One region of the Caldanaerobacter subterraneus subsp. tengcongensis MB4 genome, then DNA from elsewhere that is predicted to be linked to it. Evidence: riboswitches for the same ligand, from Rfam matches in the RefSeq annotation. Region 1 holds a riboswitch; the other holds the start of a gene.
What was found. Region 1 has a riboswitch for glycine ahead of gcvT (glycine cleavage system aminomethyltransferase GcvT). Riboswitches for the same ligand answer to the same signal wherever they lie in the genome.
Positions count from the first base shown of each region.

Region 2: linked by a shared signal. The riboswitch ahead of TTE_RS09030 (GrdX family protein) and the one ahead of gcvT (glycine cleavage system aminomethyltransferase GcvT) in region 1 are both predicted to bind glycine.

Region 1 is NC_003869.1:311,465-314,877, reverse strand. It holds gene TTE_RS01445 (ISLre2 family transposase) at 1-493, opposite strand, end outside; gene TTE_RS01440 (lipoate--protein ligase) at 621-1,601, opposite strand; glycine riboswitch at 1,819-1,917, shown strand; gene gcvT (glycine cleavage system aminomethyltransferase GcvT) at 1,968-3,092, shown strand; gene gcvH (glycine cleavage system protein GcvH) at 3,105-3,413, shown strand, end outside.
Region 2 is NC_003869.1:1,824,047-1,827,459, reverse strand. It holds gene TTE_RS09040 (FAD-dependent oxidoreductase) at 1-301, shown strand, start outside; gene yedF (sulfurtransferase-like selenium metabolism protein YedF) at 392-961, shown strand; glycine riboswitch at 1,052-1,153, shown strand; gene TTE_RS09030 (GrdX family protein) at 1,279-1,656, shown strand; gene trxB (thioredoxin-disulfide reductase) at 1,669-2,595, shown strand; gene trxA (thioredoxin TrxA) at 2,612-2,926, shown strand; gene TTE_RS09015 (glycine/sarcosine/betaine reductase component B subunit) at 2,940-3,413, shown strand, end outside.

The DNA of each region.
Region 1 (3,413 bases):
CTATTTCCCTTATTGCATTTAATACCGTCTGTTTACTTAACTCCTCTGGACATGCTTTTTTACTACTTCTCTCATATGATTCTTCTATTGCGTTTTCTACTAACTTTATCTTTACTCCCTTTTCTATCCTATCGTGCCGTCCTATCTCTAATGCATCATCCACCAAATATGTATATCTCCCATCCTCTTTAGATTTGTAATATGTCCTCTCATATTCAATATCCCCAAGGACTGTCGTTAATCTCTTTTTATCTTTCCTCTCTACTACCCATTTTTCTTTCCTTCTCTTGTCTTCTTTTATTATCCTATCTAACTCTTCAATAATTGCTTCTATTGCCCCTCTACCTAGTTTGTCCGTGAGTTCCTTTATCCTTGCTACAAGCTCTGTAATATTCATTCCTTTGTTTAACAAATCACCAAAAATTTCTACTACTTCCTCAGTGAAATTTAGAGCATTTTGTAGTATAATATCCTCAAAGATATGTTTTTTCACAAGAGACACCCCTTTCGTGTTTTTTGGTTTTCCACAATCTATTTTATCACAGGGGTTGTCTCTTGTTTTTTTCACTCAAAAAATCCTACGATAATTTTACACTATGAGGTAAAAAAAGAAAAAATTTTTAAAACATCACCTCAATCAAATTATCAATAGTTATATTTGCCATATAATCTTGAAGATTTATCTTTGAAAGAGCCTTCCTCACCTCTTCCTCAGAGTGCTTTACCCCTTTTAATAAATCCTCCACTTCAGAAATGTCGTACTTCCCAAAGAAATCTCCGTATATTTTTACATCTTTTATTATACCCTTTTCTACATTTAGATTGACTTCTACAGTACCGCCGGGGAATTTTTTCTCATGCTTCATTTTATAGTCGGGAGAAGACCCGAAATTCCACTCCCAAGTGCCGTATTTCTCTTCTACTAATTTGTTTATCTTTTTTAAATCCTCTTCTGTAAATTCGTACATCTCTCCTCCGCCAGTTTGCTCCTTTATGTGTTCCATTATTAAATTTATAAATTCCTCTATAGTGATAGGCTCTTTTAAATATTCGCTTATATTCGCCACTCTTTTGGATACAGACTTAACTCCCTTATCTTCAAACTTAACAGGCCTCACCTTTAAAGCAGCTGACAGGTCTGTAATATTTGATGAAAAGAGCAAAGTTCCGTGGTGCAGAATCCTATTCTTGTAATAATACTGGGCATTTCCAGATATCTTTTTCCCATCAATGGTTATATCATTTCTGCCGGAAAACTCTGCTTCCACTCCTAATTTTCTAAGAACGTCTATAATAGGCTGTGCAAACCTTTTAAAATCTGTAAATCCACCCTCATCTGCATTTACAATAAACGTAAAGTTTAAGTTGCCTAAGTCGTGAAAAACCGCCCCTCCCCCTGATAGCCTTCTGACAACGGGAATTTTGTGTTCTCTTACATAGTCCAAATTTATCTCTGCCAGAGTATTTTGATTTTTGCCAACTATTATGCTGGGTTCATTGCGCCAGAGCATAAAGCATTCGTCTTTGAATTCCTTTAAAACGTATTCTTCAGCTGCCAAGTTGAAATAGGGATTTGTGTTTTTGTTATAAATATACAGCATACACTCCACCCCTCGTCTCAATTTTAACGATTGTTGACTTAAAGTCTATGGATAATATATAATGATGGTAAAAGTATAGCATAATTTTAAAAAAAATTGAATACTGTCTAGATGAAGATAGCGAGAGATTATCTTCCATAAATGGAAGATAGCCGAAGGGGAAATACAAAGGCCCGCCAAGCCTTTGTAGAAGCTCTCAGGCGGCAGGATCGCTATCGGATAGGCCTCTGGAAAGTCTCGTAAAGAGCACCGAAGGAGCAATACATATGGAAGGCCATATGTAGAAGCTCTCAGGTAGAAAAACAGAGGAGTTGTGATGGCACTTAATCTTTTCGTGCTCACTCACAGCTCCTCTGTTTAAATTTTATGAAAGGGTGTGATAGTTTGGATAATCTCAAAAAAACCCCATTGTATGAAATTTATCCTAAGTACAATGCAAAAATAATAGACTTTGCCGGCTGGGCAATGCCAGTTCAATTCGAAAGCATAATATCAGAACACGAAGCTGTCAGAAATGCAGCAGGCCTTTTCGATGTATCCCATATGGGAGAAATAATTGTAAAAGGAAAAGATGCGTTTCCTTTCCTCCAGAACCTCCTCACAAATGACCTTTCCAAGTTAAATGACAATCAGGTGCTTTACACTTTCATGTGCAATCACAACGGAGGAGTAATTGACGACCTTCTAGTCTACAAGTATTCCAACAACTACTATCTTTTAGTAGTTAATGCAGCAAACATAGAAAAGGATTACAAATGGATGCTGAACAATGCAGGAATATACAAAGTGGAAATTGAAAATGTGTCAGATAAGATAGCAGAACTAGCAATTCAGGGTCCAAAAGCAGAAGAAATCCTTCAAAAATTGACTGATGAGGACCTATCACAGATCAAGTTCTTCTACTTCAAAGATAAAGTAAAAATTGCTGGTGTAGAATGCTTAGTTTCCCGCACAGGTTACACTGGTGAAGACGGATTTGAAATTTATATGCCAAATGAACATGCTGTCACCCTTTGGGAGAAAATTTTAGAGGCGGGCAAAGATTACGGCCTCAAGCCGGCAGGTCTTGGCGCAAGAGATACACTTCGCTTTGAAGCAGGTTTGCCTCTTTATGGAAATGAATTAGGAGAGGACATAACTCCTTTAGAAGCAGGTTTAGGATTTTTTGTGAAGTTTGACAAAGGAAATTTTATTGGAAAAGACGCTCTTTTAAAACAGAAGGAACAAGGATTAAAGAGAAAACTGGTAGGATTTGAAATGATAGGCAATGGAATTCCAAGACACGGGTATGAAGTACAGGCTGATAATCAAAAAATTGGCTATGTGACTACGGGTTATTTCTCTCCAACTCTTAAAAAGAACATAGGACTCGCTTTGATTGACTCAAAATACGCCCAAATAGGAAATCAAATTGAGGTAATAATAAGAAATAAGCCGCTTAAAGCGGTGATAGTAGATAAGAATTTCTACAAGAAAAATTACAAAAAATAGGAGGGTTTGAACATGGAAGTTTTAGAAGGCCTTTATTATTCAAAAGACCATGAGTGGGTAAAAGTAGAGGGAGACAAGGTATACATAGGAATCACAGACTATGCTCAGCATTCACTGGGAAACATCGTTTACGTTGAACTTCCGGAGGTAGGATCTGAACTTTCTGCTGGAGATGTACTTGGAGTAGTAGAATCTGTAAAAGCTGCTTCAGACGTGTACACTCCAGTAGACATAAAAGTGTTGGAAGTAAACAATTCTCTGGTGGAAGACCCATCCCTTATAAACAATGACCCATATGGAAGCTGGATGGTGATAGCAGAG
Region 2 (3,413 bases), 1.2 Mb from region 1:
ATTTGATATAGTCATTGGTGAATTTAACACTATAGACAAACACCCTGGAACACTGCCAAATACCATGAATGTTAAGATAAAATTGATTTTTTCAAGGTATTCAGGAGTTATACTGGGAGCTCAACTAGCAGGTGGAGATAATGTGGGTGAAATGATAAACATTTTAAGCCTAGCAATACAAAAAGGGACAACAGCTTCAGAATTGACTACTTTCCAAGTGGCGACCCATCCACTTCTTACTTCATCGCCAGTTTCTTACCCAATAAGTTCTGCTGCTTTAGATGCTTTGTCAAAAATATGATTAAGTGTTATAATTAAATTAAAATGAAAAAAGGCAGGATTTTAACAAACCTGCCTTTTTTCATGAGTTAAAAGGGGAGGGAGAATTTTTATGGATAATATAGTTGATGCAAGGGGTAAAAACTGCCCTATTCCTGTCATTATGACTAAAAAAGCGTTGGAAAACATTCAGGAAGGAAAAATTTTAGTAATTGTGGACAATGAAACGGCTAAAGAGAATGTTTCAAAATATGCGAAAAGTGCAGGTTGTGAAGTGGCAGTAGAAGAAAAGGAAAAAGAATTTTACATAAATATTTACAGGAAAAAGACTGTAATCAATGAAAAGAGCGATAATTATGTAGTTGTCGTTACTTCTGACAAATTTGGTGAGGGAGATGAGAGACTTGGTAAAATTCTAATGAAGAGCTTTATTGTTTCTCTAAAGGAGCAGAGTAAAAAGCCTGAAAGTATAATTTTTATAAATAATGGTGTAAAGCTTACCACAGAAGGTTCAGAAGTCATCGAAGATTTGAAAGAGTTAATGGAAATGGGAGTGGAGATTATCTCTTGTGGAACTTGTCTTGATTTTTATGGCATAAAAGAAAAGCTTTTAGTGGGCAGTATTTCAAATATGTATTCAATAGCAGAAAAAATGACTACTTTGAGGGCAATCAGGGTATAACCTTTAAGAGAAAATGTATTGACGTTGGTGATTTTATGGAATATAATATAATTGTAAAGTATTTAACAAACAATTTAATATTGAAATGGGATGAAGAATGCGGGAGAGACCCTAACCGGGCGCCGAAGGAGCAAGCGGGTATATGGCCTGTATACTCGTGAAACTCTCAGGCAAAAGGACCGCATTCGGACCATATCCCGGAAAGCCTCTAAAGAGGCACCGAAGGAGCAATTCTTCTATAAAGAAGAATCTCTCAGGTAAACAGACGGGGGAATAAAAGGCGTAAGGTCCTTTTATTCCCCTATTTTGGTGATATTATGAAATACGTTATCATCACAAATAACCCTTTAGTAAGAGATAAATATCCTCAAAACTGTGAGTTTGTTGTGGGAACAATTGTTAATGTATTGACAAGGTGTAGAGACCTCATCCATAAAGGATATGTCTTAATGTCCCATCCTTTTGCGGGAAACGTAAAACCAGATTGTTCTCCTTTTAAATCTGTTTTGCTTAAGGAAAATAAAGGCCCTGTTGATTTTAATAGTGTGATGATAATTGAGGAATGCCTTAATAGAGTAAAAGAGATAATAGAGAAGGAAGGAATAAATTATATAGACGATGAAAAGGTTTTAAATGACTTTGCCTACCTTGATAAAGAATTGATAAAAGAAGCTATAGAAACTTTTAGAGAATAGCGAGGTGAAATTGTGTCTACTTTATATGATTGTCTCATAATTGGTGGAGGGCCTGCTGGACTATCTGCAGCGATTTACGCTTCAAGAGGAAAATTGAATACTGTAGTTTTTGAAAGAAGTAAGATTGGAGGTCAAGCTGCTATAACGGATGATATAGAAAATTATCCCGGTTCTGTGGAAGAGGCGACAGGACCTAAAATTGTAAAGAGGATGAGAGAACAGGCAGAATCTTTTGGAACTTGTTTTGTCATGGAAGAAGTCAAAAAAGTAGAATTGAGCGAAAAGATAAAAAAGGTTATAACTACAAAAGGCTGTTATGAAGGGAAGACGGTTATAATTGCTACAGGAGCGGAACATATGAAATTAAATGTGCCAGGAGAAGAAGAATTTATAGGCAAAGGAGTTTCTTATTGCGCAACCTGTGATGCAGATTTCTTTACTGATTTGGATGTGGTAGTGGTAGGGGGAGGGGACTCTGCTGTTCAGGAGGCGTTATACCTCACTAAATTTGCTAAAAACGTTACAATTATCCACAGAAGAGATAAGTTAAGAGCAAACAAATGCTTGCAAGATAAGGCTTTTAAAAATCCCAAAATAAAATTTCTGTGGGACAGCGTAGTGGAAAGGATAGAAGGGGATGGGATAGTAGAGAAAGTTATAGTGAGAAACGTCAAAACAGGAGAGTTGAAGGAAGTAAAAACGGATGGGGTGTTTATTTTCATCGGGATGAAGCCCAGTACAGAAATTTTCAAGGGATTAATTGAGATGGATGAAAGGGGATATATTCTGACAGATGAAAATATGAGGACAAATATTGAAGGAGTGTTTGCCGCAGGGGATTGCAGGGCAAAACTGTTAAGACAAATAGTGACAGCAGCGGCAGATGGGGCGATAGCAGCAGTAGCTGCTGAGAGGTATATTGAAGAATTGGAGTGTTGAAAGGAGGTGAGAATTGGTGATTGAAGTGAATAAAGACAATTTTGATGAAGTAGTAAAAAAGGAAGAAAAGTTGGTCTTGATTGACTTTTGGGGACCAAAGTGCGAACAGTGCCTTGCTTTAATGCCTGAAGTAGAAAAGTTAGAGCAAAAATATGCTGATAAAGTTAAATTTTGCAAATTAGATGCTTCACAAAACAGGAGATTGTGCATTTCTTTGAAGGTATTAGGACTTCCAACTTTTCAGCTTTACAAAAATGGCGAAAAAGTGGATGAAATATCAAAAGATGTGACAATAGAGAAGATTGAGGAGATGATAAAAAGGCATATTTAGAGGAGGTGATTTTATGAGGCTGGAAATAGGGAATATTTATATAAAAGATGTGGTGTTTTCTGATGTAACAAAAGTAAAAGATGGAGTGCTTTACTTAAATAAAGAAGAAATAATTAAAGCTTTAAAGCAAGACAGCAGACTAGAAAGAGTAGATATAGAAATTGCAAAGCCGGGAGAAGAAGTGAGAATAATACCAGTAAAGGACGTAATTGAACCGCGTGTCAAAGTTAGAGGAAAAGGAGGAATATTTCCAGGATTTATAAGCAAAGTAGAGACAGTAGGAGAGGGTAGAACTCATGTCTTAAAAGGGACAGCTGTGGTGACAACCGGTAGGATTGTGGGATTCCAGGAAGGCATAATTGACATGTCAGGGGAAGGTGCAAAATATACTCCTTTTTCGAAGCTTATAAATATCGTAGTGGTGTGTGAACCCGTAGAAGGGCTTCCAAAACATGAACATGAGGAAGTTGTAAGAATAGCTGGTTTA